Regions from separate parts of the Pantoea deleyi genome, predicted to be linked through region 2. Evidence: riboswitches for the same ligand, from Rfam matches in the RefSeq annotation. Region 2 holds a riboswitch; each other region holds the start of a gene.
What was found. Region 2 has a riboswitch for thiamine pyrophosphate ahead of thiM (hydroxyethylthiazole kinase). Riboswitches for the same ligand answer to the same signal wherever they lie in the genome.
Positions count from the first base shown of each region.

Region 1: another riboswitch for thiamine pyrophosphate. It lies ahead of J1C59_RS20985 (FAD-dependent oxidoreductase); the one in region 2 lies ahead of thiM (hydroxyethylthiazole kinase).
Region 3: another riboswitch for thiamine pyrophosphate. It lies ahead of J1C59_RS19785 (TenA family protein); the one in region 2 lies ahead of thiM (hydroxyethylthiazole kinase).

Region 1 covers NZ_CP071407.1:371,938-379,351, reverse strand. Annotated here, with positions in the region: gene J1C59_RS21000 (P-loop NTPase family protein) at 1-449, opposite strand, end outside; gene J1C59_RS20995 (alkene reductase) at 818-1,936, shown strand; gene J1C59_RS20990 (ArsR/SmtB family transcription factor) at 1,953-2,267, shown strand; TPP riboswitch at 2,389-2,508, shown strand; gene J1C59_RS20985 (FAD-dependent oxidoreductase) at 2,634-3,572, shown strand; gene thiS (sulfur carrier protein ThiS) at 3,562-3,759, shown strand; gene J1C59_RS20975 (thiazole synthase) at 3,762-4,520, shown strand; gene J1C59_RS20970 (HesA/MoeB/ThiF family protein) at 4,530-5,498, shown strand; gene J1C59_RS20965 (ASCH domain-containing protein) at 5,505-5,918, opposite strand; gene J1C59_RS20960 (DsbA family protein) at 6,116-6,658, opposite strand; gene J1C59_RS20955 (hypothetical protein) at 6,970-7,239, shown strand.
Region 2 covers NZ_CP071405.1:1,395,681-1,403,094, reverse strand. Annotated here, with positions in the region: gene J1C59_RS06625 (mannitol dehydrogenase family protein) at 1-1,213, shown strand, start outside; gene J1C59_RS06620 (GntR family transcriptional regulator) at 1,269-1,955, shown strand; gene thiD (bifunctional hydroxymethylpyrimidine kinase/phosphomethylpyrimidine kinase) at 1,999-2,799, opposite strand; gene thiM (hydroxyethylthiazole kinase) at 2,786-3,583, opposite strand; TPP riboswitch at 3,618-3,714, opposite strand; gene J1C59_RS06605 (XylR family transcriptional regulator) at 4,143-5,324, shown strand; gene J1C59_RS06600 (oligogalacturonate-specific porin KdgM family protein) at 5,411-6,124, opposite strand; gene J1C59_RS06595 (glycoside hydrolase family 3 N-terminal domain-containing protein) at 6,351-7,414, opposite strand, start outside.
Region 3 covers NZ_CP071407.1:96,429-103,842, reverse strand. Annotated here, with positions in the region: gene J1C59_RS19805 (DeoR/GlpR family DNA-binding transcription regulator) at 1-313, shown strand, start outside; gene J1C59_RS19800 (LacI family DNA-binding transcriptional regulator) at 310-1,326, opposite strand; gene ascF (PTS cellobiose/arbutin/salicin transporter subunit IIBC) at 1,585-3,033, shown strand; gene J1C59_RS19790 (6-phospho-beta-glucosidase) at 3,071-4,501, shown strand; TPP riboswitch at 4,592-4,694, shown strand; gene J1C59_RS19785 (TenA family protein) at 4,765-5,466, shown strand; gene J1C59_RS19780 (ABC transporter ATP-binding protein) at 5,463-6,203, shown strand; gene J1C59_RS19775 (ABC transporter permease) at 6,200-6,961, shown strand; gene J1C59_RS19770 (ABC transporter substrate-binding protein) at 6,985-7,414, shown strand, end outside.

The sequences.
Region 1 (7,414 bases), on a different replicon from region 2:
TGCTGATGGCGTTTCCGGTTCTGCGGGGCGGTGCGGGTAATATATTTCAGCATCGCCAGGGTTATGGGATCGCGGCCCGAACCCAGCCCGCCAATGCGCGGGGCAGAGGAGTAGCACCTGCGGATGTACCTCAGCAGGGCCACGGGCACGCTGACATCCAGCAGAATCAGCCCCGTGGCGCGAGCGAGTCGCTCTTCAATGCATCGGGTGTAATTTCCCTCGATCACCCATCTCTCCTGCCTCACCGCTTCAGTATGCAGCTGCAAAAATTCGGCTGTGGCTCTGGGTTGCCACTGACTTCCCGGCACATGGTGAAGCTGATCAAGATAGACGGCGGGTAACGCGGTTTTGCGGGAAATCGCCTCTGCCAGGGTCGATTTTCCACTGTTCGATGGCCCCATAATAGAGATACGTGGTCCGAGCGCGTCTAACGCGAGGGGGTTATTCACGACGTTTCCTCTGGCTGAATCCTGCGGAAGGAAGCGCGCAGAAACCGTGTCTCTGTCGCGCACGACTCAAGGCGATGACCATAATAAGCGACAAAAGGGCGATTCGTCACAATACGCGGATGCGGGGTGCACAGGAGAGGCGGATGAGGACGCCGTCCGTCTGCGGAAAACCTCTGTCGTGTGCGTCCGCCGGGACAGGCGTTCGCTTAAAAGCGGTGTTAATGCTTCGCCTCATCCTGCCGCTGAAACAGGCTGGATATCAGCGGGTGCCCGTCCCGGCGAGCCTCAGATAAAAAAAGCGATTACACATTTACAAATTTAAATGTGTAAATATAATGACGGCTTTTCACGCATCCGAGGATTTTTTTATGCCGTCACTGTTCAGCCCCCTGACCCTGGGCGATCTCAGCCTTCGTAACCGCATCGTCCTGCCGCCGCTGACCCGCTGCCGCAGCGAACAGCCGGGCAATATCCCCGGCGAGATGATGGTGGAGTATTACCGCCAGCGTGCCAGTGCCGGGCTGATGATCACCGAAGGTACCCAGATTGAGCCACGCGGGCAGGGCTACGCCTGGACGCCGGGCATCCACAGTGAGGCGCAGATCGCGGGCTGGAAAAAGGTGACAGAGGCGGTGCATCAGCAGGGCGCCACGATTTTCTGCCAGCTCTGGCACGTAGGCCGCGTCTCTCACAATGCGCTTCAGCCGGGCAATGAGGCACCGGTTGCCCCCTCGGCCATCGCTGCCGATAACGTCCGGGTATTTATCGAAACCGGACCGGGTACCGGGATGCTGACCGCACCCAGCGAGCCACGCGAGCTGACCACCTGCGAAGTCAAAGAGATCGTGGCGCTCTACCGGCGTGCGGCGGAGAACGCTAAAGCTGCCGGATTCGACGGCGTTGAGCTGCATGCTGCCAACGGTTATCTGATCAACCAGTTTATTTCGGCGCAGACAAACTTCCGCACGGATGAATATGGCGGCTCGGCAGAGAAGCGTCTGCGCTTCCTGCGTGAAGTGGTTCAGGCCGTCAGCGCAGTCTTTGGCAGCCATCGGGTTGGCGTCCGGTTTGCGCCGCTGTTTTCGAGCACCGACGAAGAGCGCGTTTACCTCGGTCTGGTTGAACGCGATCCACACGCCACCTATATCCACGCTGCGCAGCTGCTGAATACGCTGGAAGTCGGCTATCTCTCCATCGCCGAAGCGGACTGGGATAACAGCCCGGCGATGCCGGAGAGTTTCCGCATCGCACTGCGCGACACCTTCCGTTCACCGATCATCTATTCCGGCCGCTACACCGCAGAGAAAGCGCAGCAGATGCTGGAAAAAGGCTGGGGTGATCTGTTTGGGTTTGGCCGCAGCTTCATCGCCAACCCCGATCTGCCTGCGCGTATCCGGTCGGGTTATGCCCTGAACGCGGTGGACCACGCCTCGCTGTATGGCGGCGGTGAGAAAGGGTATACTGACTATCCTTTTTACCCATCCTGATACTCTGTGAGGCGGCATGTCCCCGGAAAATGCCCTGAAGCTGCTGGCCAACCCGACGCGTGTGGCCGTGCTGAAGTGGCTTAAAGAACCTGACGAGGCGTTTGCGGGCTATTCGCAGCTCTATCCCTTCGATCAGTACGGTGTCTGCGCCAGCCTCATCCAGGACAAGGCGGGCTTATCACAGCCCGCCACCTCGTTATGCCTCAAGGCCCTGCAGAGTGCCGGTCTGGTCGAAGCCAGCAAAGTCGGTAAGTGGACCTACTACCGCCGCGCCGAACCGCGTATCCGCGAAGTCACTGAGACCCTGACACAGGCGCTGCAGGCGCTCTGATCGCCCTGGCGCCCTGGCGTCGTCAAACGAACCGGGGTTGCCTGTCTCTTTTCTTTCCCCGCGCTTTTCTGCCCCTGCTTTGTGCCCGCGTCTTGACGAACCCGCCCGCTTAACTTACAACTAGAGCCGTCAGGGGAGTCTCGCCGGAGAGACTGAGAGGCTAATAGCGCATCGCGCGGCTTAGCGACCCTTAGAACCTGACCCAGTTGATACTGGCGTAGGAAGACGGGTATCGCAGCCGATACTTGCCGCAGGGGCACATGCGCCTTTGCCTTTTCCCTCTGTATCACGGGTCTTCGTTAACCAAAACGAGGGCAATGTGAAAAATCTCATCCTGAAACCTTCTCTTCCTGCCGGATGGCGGTCATGAGCCGCTGGTCGGTGCTCGGCAGCGGCGTGGCCGGGCTGTGCGTCGCCACGCTGCTGATGGAGCGCGGAGAAACGGTCGAAATCATTACGCAGCCAGCGTGCCGTGCCGCGTCCCACTGGGCGGGCGGGATGCTCGCGCCCTGGTGCGAAGCCGAGAGTGCGCCGCCGGAGGTGATCACCTGGGGCCAGCACGCGGCCGGCTGGTGGGCGAAGCGCGTGGCGGGCGTAGCGCAGCAGGGCACGCTGGTAGTGGCGCCGCCGCGTGACAGTCGCGAACTCATTCGCTTTGCCAGCCTGACCCAGGCGCATCAGTGGGTCACGCCCGGCGAAATCGAGCCTGCGCTGGAAAACCGTTTTGCCCGCGGCCTGTTCTTTGCCCGGGAAGCGCATCTCGATCCACGCCGGGCGATGCAGCAGCTGCGCGACACCCTGCAGCAGGCGGGCGTTGCCTTTCACAGCGGACAACCTGCCGGAAAAATCATCGACTGCCGTGGCATTCACGCCGCCGCACAGCAGCCCGCACTGCGCGCGGTGCGGGGCGAAATGGTGATCCTGCAGACGTCCGACATCCAGCTTTCCCGTCCGGTACGGCTGCTGCATCCCCGTTTTCCCTGCTATCTGGTGCCGCGTGCCGGGGGGCACTTCATGCTGGGGGCGACCATGGTCGAAAGCCACGACAGCAGCCCGATTAGCGCCAGGGCGATGATGGAGTTGCTCAGCGCCGCCTACAGCCTGCATCCGGCGCTGGCCGAAGCCCGCATTGTGGAGAGCGGCACCGGTCTGCGTCCCGCCTACCGGCAGAACCTGCCGGAGGTGCGCTACGAAGAGGGCCGTTTTTCGCTGAATGGCCTCTACCGCCACGGCTTCCTGCTGGCCCCGATCATGGCTGAAAAACTTATGCTGCAACTGACTCAGGAGATGACACATGCGGGTTGAACTCAATGGACGCACAATCGAAACCGCTGCCAGCACGCTGGCAGAACTGATGACGGAGCAGCAGATCGATCCGCGCAGCGTCGCTACCGCCCTGAACGGTGCGTTTGTGCCGCGCAGCGGCTATGCCAGCCAGCAGCTTGAGGCGGGTTGTCAGGTCGAAGTTCTGTCACCGATGCAGGGAGGATAATCATGTTCTATCAGTTCGAACCTCAGTCGCGCTTCCTGCTCGGCACCGCCGGGTATCCCTCGCCGGAGATCCTTCACCAGGCGATCGACGCCTCCGGCACGGAAATCATTACCGTCAGCCTTCGCCGCGAGGGCAGCGAAGGCGGGGCTTTCCGCTCGCTGCTGCAACAGGTGAATAAACGGATTCTGCCCAACACCGCGGGCTGCCACACGGTCAAAGAGGCGGTGACGACGGCGCAGATGGCGCGCGAACTCTTCGGCACCCCGTGGATCAAGCTGGAGGTGATCGGTCACGCCGATACGCTGCAGCCCGACCCCTTTGCGCTGGTGGAAGCGGCCCGGATCCTCTGCGCGGAGGGTTTTCAGGTGTTTCCCTACACCACGGAAGATCTGATCGTGGGCGAAAAACTGCTGGAGGCGGGCTGCGAACTGCTGATGCCCTGGGGCGCGCCGATCGGCTCCGGCCAGGGACTGCGCAACATCGAAGGGCTGCGCGCCATGCGCGCCTGGTTCAGCGATGTGCCGCTGATTATCGATGCGGGCATTGGCGCACCGGGCCAGGCGGCGCAGGCGATGGAGATGGGCTTCGACGGCGTGCTGCTCAACACGGCGGTCGCCAAAGCACGCGATCCGGCGCGGATGGCCGGGGCCTTTGCCGCCGCGATTCACGGCGGACGCGAGGCATTTGAGGCGGGGCTGATGGAGCCTCGTGATATGGCATCGGCCTCGACGCCGATTTTCGGGCTGGCACAGTTCAGTTAAGGAGCGGCGATGGATCGTTATCAGCGACAGACCATGCTGCCGGAGATCGGCGACGCGGGCCAGCAGCGGCTGAGCCGGGCGCGGGTTCTGGTGGTGGGGGCGGGCGGACTCAGCGCGGCGCTGCTGCCGTTACTGGCGGGCGCGGGCACAGGCTTCATCCGTCTTTACGATGGTGACTGCGTCGAACTGCACAACCTTCATCGGCAGACGCTGTTCGGCGTTGAGGATGTGGGGCAGCCCAAAGCCCTGTGCGCGCAGCGCGCGCTGGCGGAGCGGAATCCGGCGTGTCGGGTGGAGGCGCATCCCTCTGCACTCAGCGCCAGTCAGTTGCCGCAGGCGCTGGAAGGGATCGATCTGGTGGTGGATGCGGCGGATAATTTTGCCATTACCTACCAGCTTTCCGATGCCTGCTACCCGCGAGGCGTGCCGCTGATCTGTGCGTCGGTGCTGGGACGCAAAGGTTACGTGGGGGGATTCTGCGGCGGCGCACCGGGCTACCGCGCGCTCTTTCCGCAGCTGCCGGCCGCCGCAGCGAACTGTAATACCGCTGGCGTAATGGGACCGGCTGTCGCGACGCTGGGGGCGATGCAGGCGCAGATGGCGCTGAGCGTTTTATTGGATCTGACGCCGTCGCCGCTGGGCTGCATGATCCACTGCGATTTTGTGGCGTGGCACATCCGGCGCTTCCGCTTTGACGATGCGCAGGAGCCTGACGGGCCCGTGACGCCTTTCATCGATCGATCGATGCTGACGGAAGCGGATTGCATCGTAGAGCTGCGTGATACGCAAGAGGCGCCGGCCAGCGTCGCCGGGCGGGTCGAGCGGATCCTGCCGCAGCAGATTGCGAGCTGGCAGCCGCCAGCGCATCAGCGCGTGGTCCTGGTCTGCGCCAGTGGGCTCCGTGCCGCCCAGGCGGCGGAAATTCTCGCCGCGCGGGGCGTCACCCGGCTGGCGCTGATAGCGGCTAACACCCTGTAGACCGGTTCAGATCACCTCGACCAGCTGGAAGGTCTCGAAAATCAGCTCCATTTCGGCGTGGAAATAGCCTGCACGCTGGAAGTAACGCTGATGCTCCTGCCGCCAGTAGTCGAGGCTCAGATCGCCTTCGCCTTCCAGCATGGCCATCTCAGGGGTGACCCGGTCAAAGCGTGTCAGAAACAGTCCGGTGGTGCGGATCACACAGACGGGCTTCTGTTCGCCATTCAGCACGATGGTGTAGCCGCCCGGCTGTGGCAGCGGATCCTGCTGCTGCCAGCTCTGCAGCGCGCCGCAGGTGGCCACTTTTTTCCCGGCGATAATCAGTGTGGCCAGCTCACTGGCTAAGGCCGGTGAGTCACCGAAGGCATCGGTTATCGCATCCGGGTATTTTTCCTTTACCTGTTCCAGCGTCATCGTCATCTGCAAATCCTTGTTGAGTCACGCGTCTCCGGCGCTGCCGCAGCGTTGTAATGAGCCGCCACCGCGGCTGAGGTTCCGCAGAGGCTGTGAGCGGAACAGCTTAACCGCCCTGATGACAAAAAAACAATCACAATGTCAGGTAATTACCTCTGACGGGCGGAAAGGTGAAGCGCATCATGCGATCCCGTTACCCTCGATTAACGCGTCAGGAAACTTGCCCAGTGTGCAATGTCGTCACCGCTGCCGATCTCCGGCTGCACCAGGCCATTGACCATAAAGGTCGGCGAAACATGGATGCCGTTCTGGCGGGCATATTTACAGTGCCACTTGATGGCGTTCTGCAGGTCAGGTCGATCGAACGCGGCGGTGGCATCCACGCCGCTGTACGCCTTCAGGCGCTCAATAATCTGATTCGGAGTCGCATCGCGGTTCGGGCCGGTGCAGTGATCGGTGAACTCAAAGTCTTCGCGGTGATCGGCCACCGCCTGCATCACCCGCTTCGCGGCGGCTTTACTGTCACAGGCCGCGGCAAGGATATAGCGCACGATCACCCCGGAATAGAGGTGCCACGGCTGCGACTGCAGACGGATCTTCAGCGTCATCTGATCTTCACCCACCTGCGCCAGTAACGCGTCTAATTTATTAAATGCCCGCACCGAAAAAGGACAGGTGGGTTCCAGAAAGACCTCGAAAACCGCAGGGCCGTGACCCCAGATCAGGTGATCGGCAGGTTGACTCATCGTTAACTCCTTAAAGATAATCGGAACGTAAAGGGATTTTACCCTGGCAAATTGCCGGGACATCAGCCAGTTAATCGTCGGCCGTAATTGTTACAAAAAGCAGCAGTCAGTCGCGGCAGGGCGTGAAGCAGGCGACAGGCCGGTCCATTAGTCGTTAGAATTGCTGGCCCTGAAAGTCTCACCCGCGGGCATCCCGGCTGACGAGCAGCTATAGTTATCCGCTGAGTTTGCCTGAACCGATGAACAAGCCAGGGCTGCAATGTTCCTGTCTGGCGGCTTCCGGCGCCGACACGCGTTAAAAGAGGTTAATTTTGTATACCGATCTCACCTGGAAAACGCTTCACCGCGTCATCAACCAGACGATCTCAGACATGCTGGATGAGCAGCAGACCCTGAATGTGCCGTCATTGCGCGCCCGGCTGCACGACATGGCGGAGAAAGAGGACGATGAACTCATGGTGCTCTGCTACTGGCAGGCGAGCAAAATTCTGACGCGACTTCCCGCTACCGTTACCGCCACTCAGCTGATTGAGGCGGCCCGTCATGCTTTTCGCACCCCGCTGGATCACGATCTGCTTTAACCCGCGCTGACATACAGAGGGAAAAATGGCCGGCCGCACGCCGACAAAATTATCAGGCTCTCTGTACGCGCATTAAATTAACTTTTTAGATCGAGATTATATTATTTATTCATCGGATTTAATACCTATTCCAATTCTGGAATGGCTAAAGATTTAATGTGAATTAAATCAGTTC
Region 2 (7,414 bases):
CGGTAAAAGTGACGGGATTGAGGCGGTCATTGAGGCGATGTCTCAACCCGATGTGGCGATCGTCTCCATGACCGTGACCGAGAAAGGCTACTGCCACCAGCCAGCCAGTGGACACATAAACCCGGACCATCCCGATATCGTGCATGACCTGCAGCATCCGGACGCACCGCGATCGCTGCCGGGGCTGATTCTGGCTGCGATTCGCCGCCGCCGGGATCGGAATCTGCCGCCCTTCAGCGTGATGTCCTGCGACAACATGCCGGAGAATGGCCATGTCACCCGCAACGTCATCGTGCAGCTGGCCCGGCTGCAGGATCCGGCGCTGGCCGATTATATTCAGCAGCAGATCACCTTCCCGTCCACGATGGTGGATCGCATCGTGCCAGCCATGACCGACGATGCGTTCAGCGCGCTCAGCGCGCGCCTGGGCTCCCGCGACCCGGTAGCGGTCGAAGCGGAACCTTTCTTTCAGTGGGTCATTGAAGATAACTTCGTCAATGGCCGTCCGGCGTGGGAGAAGGCGGGCGCAGAGCTGGTCAGCGATGTCCTGCCTTATGAAGAGATGAAACTGCGCATGCTGAATGGCAGCCACTCTTTCCTGGCCTATCTCGGCTTCCTGGCGGGCTATGAACACATCAGCGACTGCATGGCCGACCCCCACTTCCGTGCCGCCGCCCGTTCACTGATGGTAGATGAGCAGGCACCGACCCTGCGCACCCAGGGTGTCGACCTTAACGCCTATGCTGATTCGCTGATCGCCCGTTATGAGAACCGCGCCATTAAACACCGCACCGGGCAAATCGCCACCGATGGCAGCCAGAAACTGCCTCAGCGCCTGCTCGACAGCCTGCGCTGGCATCTGCAGCACGGCAGTGACTGCGACCTGCTGCTGCTGGGGGTGGCGGGCTGGATGCGCTACGTCGGCGGCGTCGACGAACAGGGCCAGCCGATTACCCTCCGCGATCCGATGCAGAAACAGCTGGCGGAATGTGTGGCCGCCAGCGAAGAGGGCGAGGCGCGCGTACGGGCCCTTCTCTCGCTGCGCGAAGTGTTTGGCGAGGATCTGCTGCAGAACGCCGATGTGGTCGCCCGGCTGACCGGCTGGTATCAGCAACTTTCAGAAAAGGGGGCGCGCGCGACGGTGCATCACTGCCTCGAACGCCGCCAGCAGCAGGCCAATAAAGGGCTGGCGCAGACGCAGCGTGCTGATTAGACTGACACTTTCCCATCGCGCTGGCTCCGGCCAGCCGTAATATGGATATTGCTGCATGTCGATCGCCTATACCATTACAACCAGCGAACCGGTGAATCAGCAGATTTACCGGTATCTCCGCAAAGATATCGTCACCTGCGCGATTCAGCCGGGTTCGCTGCTGTCGGAAAAAGAGGTCTCTGCGCGCTTTAACGTCTCGCGCCAGCCGGTGCGGGAAGCGTTTATCAAGCTGGCCGAAGCGGGACTGGTACAGGTATTGCCGCAGCGCGGCACCTTCGTGCGCAAAATTTCCGCCAAACGGGTGGCGGATGGCCGCTTTATCCGTGAGGCGGTGGAAATCTCGGTCGTGCGTCGTGCGGCGCAGGAGATCACAGCGCCAGCGCTGATGGCGCTGGAGCATAACCTGCAGCTGCAACGCATGGCCGCAGCGCGCCATGACAGCCAGGCGTTTCTCAGCCTGGACGATGAGTTTCATCGTCTGATTGCAGAAAGCATTGACTGCAGGCTCGCCTGGGAAACGGTGGAGAACATCAAAGCCGCCATGGACCGGGTCCGGTTCCTGACGCTGAGTGAAGTCTCCCCGCCGGAAAAGCTGATTGAGCAGCATGAAGAGATTTTTGCCGCGCTGACGTCTCACGATGCGGAGGCGGCCGAAACGGCCATGCGTCTGCACCTGCAGGAGATGATCTTCTCTATCACTCCGATTGCCGAGCGCAACAGCGCCTGGTTCGAAACGCCCTGAGTCACGCCCTCATCGCCTGCCAGGACGATGAGGGGCTGCATCACTACCACCATTGATGAAAATGGTGAACCGGCCCGATGCCCTTGCCGACCTCCAGTGAATCCGCCTGCAGCAGCGCCTGCTGCAGCCAGCTTTTCGCCTCTGCAAGGGTGTCTGCCCAGTCAGCATGGCGCGGACGCAGAGCCGCTAACGCCGCCGACAGGGTACACCCCGTGCCGTGCGTATGCCGGGTGTTGACGCGCGGGGTGCTGAATCGCTGCTCTGCGCCGGGGGCGATCAGCCAGTCCGGGCTTTCGCCCGTCGCCAGATGACCGCCCTTCATCAGCACGGCCTGACAGCCCAGCGCGAGCAGTGCCCGCCCCTGCTCGCGCATCTCCGCTTCGTCGGTGGCGAGAGCACAATCCAGCAAGGCCGCCGCTTCCGGCAGATTAGGGGTGATCAGCGAGACCTGTGGCAATAACAGCTCACGGACACTGGCCACGGCGTCCGGGGAAAGCAGCGCATCCCCGCTTTTCGCCACCATCACCGTATCCAGCACCACAAAGGGGATCGCCGCCTGCTTCAGGCGGGCGGCCACCTGTTCCACGATAGCCGTTTCCGACAGCATGCCAATTTTCGCACTGTCGATGCGGATATCACTCAGCACCGAGTCGAGCTGAGCGGTGACGAAGTCCGGATCGATACGGCAGACCGACTGCACGCCGCAGGTATTCTGTGCCACCAGCGCGGTAATAACACTGGTGCCATAGGCACCCAGCGCGGAGAACGTTTTGAGATCGGCCTGGATCCCGGCGCCACCGCTGGGATCGGTCCCGGCAATCGTCAGGGCATTAATGCGTTTCATGCTGTGCCTCCAGCGTCCAGAGTGCATCAACAAACGCCGTGGCAAAACTGCCCGGCGCGGCGGCCTGTGACGCCGCCCTCTCCCCCGCTGACGACATGACCTGACAGGCGGCGGCCACGTTTAACAGCCGGTCGCCGGGCAGGCTGCTGAACCCCGCCACGACCGCTGAGAGCGCGCAGCCGGTGCCGACTACCCGCGTCATCAGGGGCGAGCCGCCGCGAAGCGCAACGATCCGCGTACCGTCGGTAGCGTAATCCACCTCCCCACTGACGATGACCAGCGTGCGCCAGGTGGTGGCGAGCTGCCGGGCGGCATCGAGCGCCGCATCCGCCTGATGCAGCGTATCCACGCCGCGTCCGCCACTGGCCTGCTTTGCCAGCGCCAGAATCTCTGAGGCGTTACCGCGGATCACGGCCGGTTCCTGACTCAATAACTGCTGGCAGAAGTCACTGCGCAGCGTCAGTGCGCCGACCGCCACCGGGTCGAGCGTCCAGGGGGTGCCTGCCTCCCGGGCGGCAGTGACGGCGGCCTGCATCGCCTGCTGACGCTCGCGGGTCAGAGTGCCGACATTGATGAGGAGCGCATCGGCAAAGCGGCTGAACTCAGCGGCTTCGCCAGCATCGATAACCATCGCCGGAGAGGCGTTCAGAGCCAGCAGCACGTTGGCGGTAAAGTTCTGTACCACCTCATTGGTCATACAGTGCACCAGCGGTGAGTGACGGCGAAAAGCGTGCAGAAAAGGCGCGAAGTGCGCGGCGGAAAGGTGTTGAGATGGCTGTGACATCATAGCTCCCAACCGGCGAACAAGAAGGCGAATGCGGTCAGGCATCAGACTTCCCTACGCTGGCATTATCCAGATCAGGTAATACGGGTATTTCTCAGCCTTCACAAAGAAGGGCACCCCGAGTCGTTTAACTAAATTCAGTCAGTCAGGATAGTAATGTCAGCAGGCGGTCCTGTAAACGCATACCGCACGATTACGGCATCACTCCCGGACTCCGTTGGCGTCCTCACTCACCGGCAGAAACCGCTCGGGCAGTCTGCGCTGCCCCGCTTCTGCCACATCCGGATTCGCGAAGAAACCCGTAACACTTTACCAGGCGATCCCGTTTATTTCGCGCAACTTTCACCTGTCGCGTTCCAGATTACCTATACAGGTTAACTGTCTGATCAATCTGGGCATTTATCTTTTTCACACACTGCACGTGTTGCCGCACTGGACTTTTTTCACGCAACGCAGAAAAAGAGTGCGCCAGCTTACAGGACAAACACAAAACGGTTAAAGAAAGCACCGACCTGTGCTATTCACAGTGCAGGATAAACCTGCCAGGGAGGCTGACGGAATGGAGAAGACCTTTCATATCGCGCTCTTATTTAATGCGAATAAGGCGTATGACCGCCAGATAATCGAGGGCGTGGGTAAATACCTGCAGCGTTCCCGTGCCCTGTGGGATGTTTACATCGCAGACGATTTCCGCAGTAACATTGACAGCATCAATGGCTGGAACGTGGATGGTGTCATTGCTGACTGCGATGTGCTGGCGGTTGAACAGGAACTCAATAAGCTGACCATGCCTGTTGTCGGTATTGGTGGCTCCTACTCCTCCGGAAAGGCTTTTCCGAATCTGCACTATGTGGCTACTGATAACTACAGCCTGGTCGCGACTGCGCTGGAGCATCTGATTAACAAGGGTATGGAACATTTTGCCCTGTACAGCTTCCCTGCCTGTCCGGATAAACGCTGGGCAACCGAACGTGAGAACGCATTTGCTGCGATCCTGCAGCAAAAGGACCGGACCGGATTAATTTATCGCGGCCATGATATCACTATCGATAACTGGCAGACGGCGCAGAACCAGTTGGCTGACTGGGTAACGTCTCTGCCAGAGGGCACCGGCATCGTCGCGGTGACAGATTCCCGCGCCAGACATTTACTGCAGATTTGTGAAAATATAGGGATCCCGGTGCCGGAAAAGTTAGCCATTATTGGCATCGACAATGAAGAGTTAACGCAACATCTGTCGGGCATCAGTCTCTCCTCCGTGGTTCATGGCGCAATAAAAATGGGTTCCTGCGCGGCTGAAATTCTTCATAAACTCTTAAAGGGAGAGTCCTTGCCGTTGCAGCGCGTGGTGGTTCCCCCGCTGAAACTGGTGGAACGCCGTTCGAGCAATTATCGTTCTATTGTCGATCCCTATGTTATCCGGGCAATGAACTTTATCCGCGATAATGCCTGTAAGGGTATCAAGGCTGAACAGGTCATCAGTTTTACCGGTATTTCACGAACCAGTCTGGAAATCCGTTTTAAAGCGCATCTGGGTGCGACCATTCACACCGTCATTCATAATGAAAAAATCGAACATGCCCGCAACTTACTCATCACCACAGATCTCCCGATGAAAGAGATCTCACTGATTGCGGGTTATCCCTCTGTTCAGTATTTCTATCTGGTCTTCAGGAAAACTTATAATCTGACCCCGAAAGCCTACCGCAGCCGTTATCAGGAGCAGAATCGTGCCAGTTAACTGGCTGAATCTATCCGTCAGCGAAACCGTATTTTCTGGCGGGAAGGCACGTTTAAAATCTACGCCGACCCGCCAGAGAGAATGCTTCAGAACAGATATTTCAGGCCGATACGCATCCGGTACTCTTTATCACCGTTTCCTGCCCGACCCAGATCGGAAATATCACCAAAAGGTTTCCAGTGTGAGTCATACTGGTAGCTAAGATAGAGCGTATGCTGCCACATATCTTTTTTGTTATTTCCGAAGTGAAAATCGTTCTGCTTCTGCAGATAGACCGGGTTATAGTTAACAAATAACTTATCCGTGACCTGCCAGTTCAGCCATAGATCATATTCGTGCGAGCTGTTTCGTTGCAGACTGTCATCCAGGCAGGGTGTTTTATAGTTGTAGTGATAGTAGCGATACCCGGCCATCACGCCGAACTGAGGGCTGAGTTGATAATTAAACTTCAGGTAGGGATCGATGTGACTGCCCTTGTGCCCCCAGCTGAAGACCATGTCGGGAATAAACGAAAACCGGTCTGTCAGCGGAATCGCGTAGGTGACTTCTACCTCTGAGTAGTTGTTCTTAAATTCAGTGTAATTACTGCCGTTGTTGATCGTGTTCTGATATGAGAAAGAAACACTGTCATTAATCACGGTTGAAATCTGCAGTCGGGTCTGGAACATTTTACTGCCGGTGGTATAGGCTTCACGAATATCCACGCCCGTGGATGAGAAATCTAACGCAAAGGCAGAAAGTGGCATAGCAGAAATCATTACTGCACTGGCTAACGCCTGTTTTTTCATCATCGCTTTCATCGTCTTTTCCCTTTATGGTAGTAATCCTTTTTATGGTCATAGAATAACCGAAAGCGCATGAATATAATTTTATCATTTTTTACTGGCTAATTATTAAATATAGCAACTGTGACTGTGTGCAAAATATAAAAAACAAAAGAGCCATTAACGTTAAAGGTTTAATTAAAAAACCGCTCCGGAGAGCGGTGAATAGAAAACAGAAGCAGGATAAATCTGGCTGGAATAATTAAATTGTGGGCGGTAAGCGATAACTGATGGTGGCATGACTCTCCATTGACCAGCGCTCATCCAGAATGCGCAGCGGCCCTGCCAGCGTAATCGTCTGCTGAAGCACAATATTGTCTGAGGCTTCACCAATCATTAAAATAAAGTCTCCCGGCTCTACCCTGCGCCGGCCCTGATTATCCGTAAAGTTAAGCATATCTGCCGGAAGCGTGAAGCTGATGTCCGCCGACTGCGCCGGAGCTAACCGGATGCGCTGAAATGCTTTTAACTCCTGAACCGGGCGCACCAGCGAAGCCTGAATATCGCGGACATAAACCTGAACTACGGTGTCGGCCTCCCGCTCTCCGCTGTTTTCCACCGTCAGGGTGAAGGTCACCGCCTCATCCATAGCGAAAACCCGCTTTGGTAAAGAGAGAGCAGAGAGTCTGAACGTCGAGTAGCTCAGGCCATAACCAAAGGCGTAGCGTGGCGGAAAGTGAAAGGCGACCGGTGTGCCGCTGCTCTTCATTTTATGGTTATAGAAATAGGGCATCGCACCCACGTCTTGCGGCACAGAGACGACCAGCCTGCCACCCGGACTCTGCCTGCCCGTCAGAACGTCTGCAATGGCGTAGCCCCCCTCCTGCCCGGCCTGCCACGCCATCAGGAAACCCGCCAGCCGATCCTCCAGCCCCTGCAGGCTATAGGGGCGACCGCTGGTCATGACCACAATCGTCGGAACGCCCGTCTCGACCACCGCTGCCAGCAGCTGCTGCTGTACGCCGGGCAGGTTCAGAGTATCGGTGTCCGACCCCTCGCCGACCGTGCCGCTCTGGAACAGCCCGGCCAGATCGCCGACAAAGCAGATCGCCAGCTCCGACTCACGTGCGGCCTGAACCGCGTCGGCGATCAGAGAGACATCGCACGACACCGGTGAAGCGGCCAGCGCCCTGCCGACATCACCCGGAAATACCGGCGTCCCTGCGGCGCGCTGCGTCAGAATATGGCACCCTTTCCGGTAGGTGATCCGGCATTCCGGCAGCGCCTCCTGCAGAGCGGCTAATGGCGTGGTGACCTGGCTGGTGT
Region 3 (7,414 bases), on a different replicon from region 2:
CGGCCCGCTGACCCGCTACTCCATCCAGCAGGTTCATTTTCACCGGGCGTTTGTCGGGGTGGATGGATGGCAGCCGGAGACCGGTTTCACCGGCCGCAATATGCTGCGCTGCGATGTGGTGGATGCGGTGCTGGCCAAAGGCGCAGAGAGTTATGCCCTGACCGACGCCTCTAAATTTGGTCAGGTTCATCCCTATCCGCTCTCTTCCGGTTACCAGGTCAGCCATGTGATTACCGATGAAACGCTGGAGGCGTCAACGGCCGCGCAGCTCCGGGAACGGGGGATCGCGGTCAGCCTGGTCGCGGCAGATTAATCAGACCCTGGCCCCTGAGCCACGGAATCACGCAGCATCAGGCTGGCGGTAAAGGGTGCCGGAGGATGCCAGTCACCGCCATCCAGCATGGTCAGCAGCCGGTGGATCGTCTCATCGATCATGTCGGTGACCGGCAGCTTCATACTGGAGAGCGACGGCGTGATGTAGGGCGCCAGCGGGATATCATCGAAGCCAATCACCGACACCTGGTCAGGCACCGCGATCCGGCATTCCGTCAGACGTTTAATCGCCCCGATCGCCATCTCATCGTTACTCGCCACCAGCGCGCTGAAGCTCACCCCGCGTGCCAGCAGCGTATCGATGGCAGCCATGCCGCTCTGCGCCGTCCATTTACCCGTCACGATGCGGTCCGGATCGGCGTCAATGCCCTGAGCAGCCAGCGCCGCGCGATAGCCGGAGAGGCGCTCGACGCCGGTAGGTGAGTCCAGCGAGCCGGTGATAAACGCAATCTCCCGGTGGCCCTGCGCCAGCAGATGGTTCACCGCCGCCGCGCTGCTGGCGTGCTGATCGCTGAAGATGCAGTAGCTCTGATTGATGCGCAGCCGCCGGTTGATGACCAGAATCGGCTGTTTGTGCCGGGAGATGATTGCATCCAGGGCATCGATGCTCAGAAAGCGCGGGTAGATGATGATGCCGTCGCAGCGCAGATCGAGCAGAAACTGAATCGCCGCCTGCTCCTGCTCTGCGGTGTGTTTTCCGTCTGCCAGAATAAGCTGACGGCCCTGCTGCTCCAGGATACGCGCGGAGTGCGCCATCAGCTCCGTGAAGTAGCTGCCGCTGTAGAGCGTGTTGGTGATCACCAGTCCAATCGTCTGAGAGGTGCGGGTCGCCAGATTGCGCGCCAGCAGATTGGGCCGGTAGCCGGTTTCAGCGATGGCCTGCAGGACCTGCTCCCGTTTTTGCTGGCCGACATAGCCATTGCCGGAGAGCACGCGTGACACGGTCGCTTTTGAGACACCCGCCCGTTTTGCCACTTCCTGAATCGTTGCCATGATGCTGCTCCTCTGCTGCGTCCGTCATGCAGTCTACCTAAGCCTCTCAATATTGGAAATATTTACCCGGCGTCGGCGCAATCGCCGCCCTGCGCACCAGGTGACGCACTTCACAAAACCAAAAACTGCCTGATTTTCGGGCTTGCCGGAGCATGTAAAGGCCTTCATGATTTTGTGAAACCGGTTTCCTATCGGCCTGCCCGCAGGCACATAACACATAAAAACTTTGACCGATTTACCCTACAGAGAAGAGCGATCATGTCCATAAATTATGCCGGGGTCTCACGCGCCATCGTCGATGCGCTGGGCGGCCTCAACAATATTGAAGCCGTGACTCACTGTATGACCCGTCTGCGCTTCGTGGTGAAGGATGAGACGCAGATTGATTATCCTATGCTGAAAGCGATCCACGGCGTGATGGGCGTGGTGCATAACGACACGCAGTGTCAGGTGATCATCGGAAACAACGTTGCGCAGGCCTATCAGGCGGTGCTGGCGCTGGGCTCACCCGATGCCTCATCCGCCGCGCCGGTGAAACGCAAAATCACCCTCAGGAGCATCGGCGCCGGGATCCTGGATGCGCTGGTCGGCACCATGTCGCCGCTGATCCCGGCCATTATCGGCGGGTCGATGGTGAAACTGCTGGCGATGATTCTGGATATGGCAGGCCTGTTTGAGAAAGGCTCCTCCACGCTGGTGATCCTCAACGTCATCGGCGACGGCGCATTTTTCTTCCTGCCCGTGATGGTGGCGGCCTCGGCAGCGCTGAAATTCAAAACCAATATGTCGCTGGCGATCGCAATCGCCGGGGTGCTGGTGCATCCCACGTTTATCGACCTGATGGCGAAAGCGGCGCAGGGGCAGCCAGTAGCGTTCGCCCTGATCCCGGTGACCGCGGTGAAATACACCTACACCGTTATCCCGGCGCTGGTGATGACCTGGATCCTGTCGCACATTGAGCGCGGCGTGGATCGCATCACCCCGGCCGTGACCAAGAACTTCCTGAAACCGATGCTGATTGTGCTGATTGCTGCGCCCATCGCGATTGTGCTGATTGGCCCGATTGGCATCTGGATCGGCAGCGGCATTTCTGCGCTGGTCTATACCGTGCATGGCTATCTCGGCTGGCTTTCCGTGGCGATTATGGGGGCGATCTGGCCGCTGCTGGTGATGACCGGGATGCATCGGGTCTTTACGCCAACCATTATTCAGACCATTGCCGAGACCGGTAAAGAGGGCATGGTGATGCCGTCTGAGATTGGCGCCAACCTGTCGCTGGGCGGATCGTCCCTGGCGGTGGCGTTTCGCACGAAAAACCGCGAGCTGCGCCAGACCGCGCTGGCTGCAGCGGCCTCCGCCATTGTGGCGGGCATTTCAGAACCGGCGCTGTATGGCGTGGCGGTTCGCCTGAAACGGCCGCTGATCGCCTGTCTGATCAGCGGCTTTATCTGCGGCGCGGTCGCGGGAATCGGCGGACTGGCCAGTCATTCGATGGCCTCGCCCGGCCTCTTTACCAGCGTCCAGTTCTTCGATCCCGCCAATCCAATGACGATTGTCTGGGTTGGCGCGGTGATGGTGCTGTCGGTGGTGCTGTCGTTTGTCCTGACGCTGCTGCTGGGCTTCGAGGATATTCCCGAGAGCGACCCGCAGGCCGCACCGCAGCCATCACCCGTATCGGAACGCACCCGCACGGTTAACAGCCTTTAAAGGCTCCGGTCAACGTGACCAGAACAAAGAGGATTGCATGTCTGAATCAAGGTTTCCGCAAGGATTTTTATGGGGTGGCGCGCTGGCCGCGAACCAGAGTGAAGGCGGTTTTCGCGAAGGCGGAAAAGGCTTAACCACCGTGGATATGATCCCGCACGGGCCGCACCGTATGCCGGTCAAGCTGGGGCTGGAAAAGCGGTTTACCCTGCGTGACGATGAGTTCTATCCCAGCCATGAGGCTATCGATTTCTATCACCGCTATCGGGAAGATATTGCGCTGATGGCGGAGATGGGGTTCAGCGTATTCCGCACCTCGATTGCCTGGAGTCGGCTCTATCCCAACGGCGACGAACCGGAGCCGAATCCGGCGGGCATCGCTTTTTATCGCGCGGTGTTTGAGGAGTGCCGGAAACATCATATCGAACCGCTGGTGACGCTCTGCCATTTCGATGTGCCGATGCATCTGGTCACCGAATATGGCTCATGGCGAAACCGGAAGATGGTCGACTTCTTTGCCCGCTACGCCCGCACCTGCTTCGAGGCGTTTGATGGCCTGGTGAAATACTGGCTGACCTTTAACGAGATCAACATCCTGCTGCACAGTCCGTTTTCCGGCGCGGGGCTGGTGTTCGAACCCGGCGAGAATCAGGAGCAGGTGAAGTATCAGGCGGCGCATCATGAGCTGGTCGCCAGCGCATGGGTGACACGCATCGCGCATGAGGTGAACCCGGCGAATCAGGTCGGCTGCATGCTGGCTGGCGGAAACTTCTACCCCTGGTCCAGCAAGCCGGAAGATGTCTGGGCGGCGCTGGAAAAGGATCGCGAGAATCTCTTCTTTATCGATGTGCAGGCGCGGGGCGCGTACCCCGCCTACGCCGCCCGCCTGTTCCGGGAAAAGGGGATCACCCTTGATATCGCCGACGGGGATGATGAGATCCTGAAGCACAGCGTCGATTTTGTCTCGTTCAGCTATTACGCCTCACGCTGCGCCTCGGCAGAGATGAACGAGCAGAACAGCAGCGCCGCCAATGTGGTGAAATCCCTGACTAACCCGCATGTGCCGCGCAGCGAGTGGGGCTGGGGCATCGATCCGCTCGGCTTACGCATCACCATGAACATGATGTATGACCGCTACCAGAAGCCGCTGTTCCTGGTGGAAAATGGCCTGGGCGCGCGTGACGAACCCGACGATAACGGCGAAATTCGCGACGACTACCGCATTAGCTATCTTCGTGAACATATTCGCGCGATGGGCGATGCGATAGAGGATGGCGTGCCGGTGCTGGGCTACACCAGCTGGGGCTGCATCGATCTGGTGGCGGCCTCGACCGGTGAGATGAGCAAACGCTACGGGTTTGTCTACGTTGACCGCGACGATCGCGGAAACGGCACGCTGGCACGCACGCGCAAGAAGTCATTCTGGTGGTACAGGAAAGTGATCGCCAGCAACGGCAGCGATCTGGAGTGACACCGTCACTGAATGCCGGCAACCGCAGAGGCTGAGACGCGATTGCGGCGTCTGTGCCGATTGTGCTCCGGCAGGAATTATCGTATAACCAATGTCTCCGAGGGGTGTCCTGTAACGGGCTGAGATGGCGTAAGCCGAACCCTTTGAACCTGATCTGGGTCATGCCAGCGAAGGGACGGGTCGGCAGAATCTACTGCCTCATTGCCTGCATTATCCCCTGTTCCAGACCGTATGCCCGGATCTCCCTGACTACCGGAGATCCTATGTCACATCCGCTTTTCGACACCGGCTTTTATGGCCGTCTGCGCCAGCAGGCGGGTCCGCACTGGCACGCCTATGTTGCGCACGACTTTGTGCAGCAACTCGGCCAGGGCACGCTGCCTGTCGCCGCCTTTCGCCATTATCTGGTGCAGGACTATCAGTTTCTGCTGCATTTTGCCCGCGCCTGGGGCCTGCTGATCAGTAAACTCGCCGACCCTGACGCGCTGCGCCATGCGACCGCCTCGCTTAACGCCATCATCAGTGAACTGCCGTTGCATCAGGCCTACTGCCGGCAATGGGGCATCAGCGAAGCGGCGATGGCAGACGAACCCGAAGCGATGGAGACGCTGAACTACACCCGCTATGTGCTGGATGTCGGCCACACCGGCGATGCGCTGGCGCTGCTGACGGCGCTGATGCCGTGCGTCGCCGGGTACGCGGAGATCGGCCTGAGCCTGCTGCACGACCCGGCGACCCGCTTTGAGGGCAACCCCTATGCGGCGTGGATCAGGAACTACGGGGATGAAAACTATCTGGCGGGCGTTCGCCGCTCGCTTTCCCTGTTTGAACGTCTGGCAGATGAAGGTGCCGGGGAAGCACGTTTTCTCCGGCTGACGGCGATCTTCACCACCGCAACGCGGCTCGAATCAGCCTTCTGGCAGATGGGCCTGAACTATGCCTCCAGCCCGGCGCACGGCGCATGAGGGGCGCGACCCCACCTGTCGCGCCGGGGATTTCGGTGCGTCAGCTCAGCCTGTGTTTCGGGCAGCGACCGCTCTTCAGCCAGCTCGACCTGGCGATTGCGGGCGGGGAGATCACCGCGCTGCTCGGTGCCAGCGGCGTCGGTAAAAGCAGCCTGATGCGGGTTATCGCGGGCCTGACACCGCCCACCGCTGGACAGGTCAGCGGCAGTGACGGCCTGCCGCTGGGCGGCCGCATCGCCTGGATGGGTCAGCAGGATCTGCTCTACCCCTGGCTGACGATAGAACAGAATGTCTGCCTCGCCAGCCGCCTGCGCGGGGAAAAGCCCGACCGCGACCGGGCGCAGCATCTGCTGGCGCGGGTCGGGCTGAGCCAGTGCGCCCGCGCACGGCCCGCGACGCTCTCCGGCGGAATGCGGCAGCGTGCGGCACTGGCGCGGACGCTCTACACCCGCCAGCCCATTGTCCTGATGGATGAGCCTTTCTCGGCACTGGATGCCCTGACCCGCAGTCAGATTCAGACGCTGGCGGCCGACGTGCTGACAGGTCACACCGTTCTGCTGATTACCCATGATGTCGCGGAGGCCTGTCGGCTCGCACACCATTGTCTGGTAATCAGTCCGGCGGGTGTGGAAGCCTGTGCGCCCCTGGCGGGCGCCCCCCCGCGCGCCGCCGATGACCTCCACGTCATTCAGCGTCAGGCCACGCTGCTGAAACAGCTAAGCGGGGTAGCCGGATGAAATTACAGGCAGGCTTTTCCGGTCTTCGCCGTGCCCTGATACTCGCCACCGGGCTGATCGCGGCGTGGTGGCTGGCCACGCTCACCGCCGTGCCAGCCTTTCTGCTGCCCTCACCCGCGTCGGTCGCCGCCGCGCTGTGGCAGAACGCGGACTATTTAACCCATCACACGCTGATCACCCTGTCCGAAATCCTCAGCGGCATGGCTGCCGGTGTGCTGCTGGGCGGCGCACTGGCGCTGGGTATGACCTTTTCGCCGGGGCTGCGGCGCTGGATGATGCCGCTGGTAATCAGCAGCCAGGCGATCCCGGTGTTTGCTCTGGCTCCCCTGCTGGTGCTCTGGTTTGGCTTCGGCATGGGGGCCAAAGTGGCGATGGCGATACTGGTGATCTTCTTTCCCGTGACCTCCACCTTTTTCGACGGCCTGCGTCGCGTCCCGCCCGGCTACCTCGATCTGGCCCGCACGATGGGCGCGTCACAGGGGGCGCAGCTAGGGCATGTCCGGCTGCCCGCCGCGTTGCCCGCGCTGGGTTCCGGCCTGCGCATGGCCGCCGCCGTCGCGCCCATCGGCGCCATCATTGGCGAATGGGTCGGTTCCGCGGAAGGGCTGGGATACGTAATGCTGAACGCCAATGCCCGGATGCAGAGTGATCTCTGTTTCGCCGCCCTGTTTATTCTGGTGCTGATGACGCTGGCCCTGTGGCTGATCCTCGATCGTCTGCTGCGCCGCCTGATCGCCTGGGCACCGGAAACGCCTTAATGACCTCACTGATGAGAAACCCCATGACAAAAATGCCCCTGTTTACCCTGCTGTTCAGCGCCTCTCTCGCCGCTCAGGCGCAGACGATGGAAAAACTGACGCTGGTGCTCGACTGGTATATCAATCCCGATCACGCGCCTCTGATGGTGGCCCAGCAGAGCGGGGCCTTTGCCGCTGAGGGGCTGGAGGTGACGATGATCCCGCCCTCCGACCCTGCGCTGCCGCCGCGTCTGGTGGCCGCGAAGCAGGCCGACCTGGCCATCACCTATCAGCCGCAGCTGCACTTCTTTGCCGATCAGGGCCTGCCGCTGATGCGGGTCGGCACGCTGGTGAATACGCCTCTGAACACCCTGATGACGCTGGATAAATCCATCCGGCAGCCGGGCGATTTAAAAGGCAAGCGCATCGGCTACTCCGTCAGCGGCATCGAACAGGCGACGCTGGCGACCATGC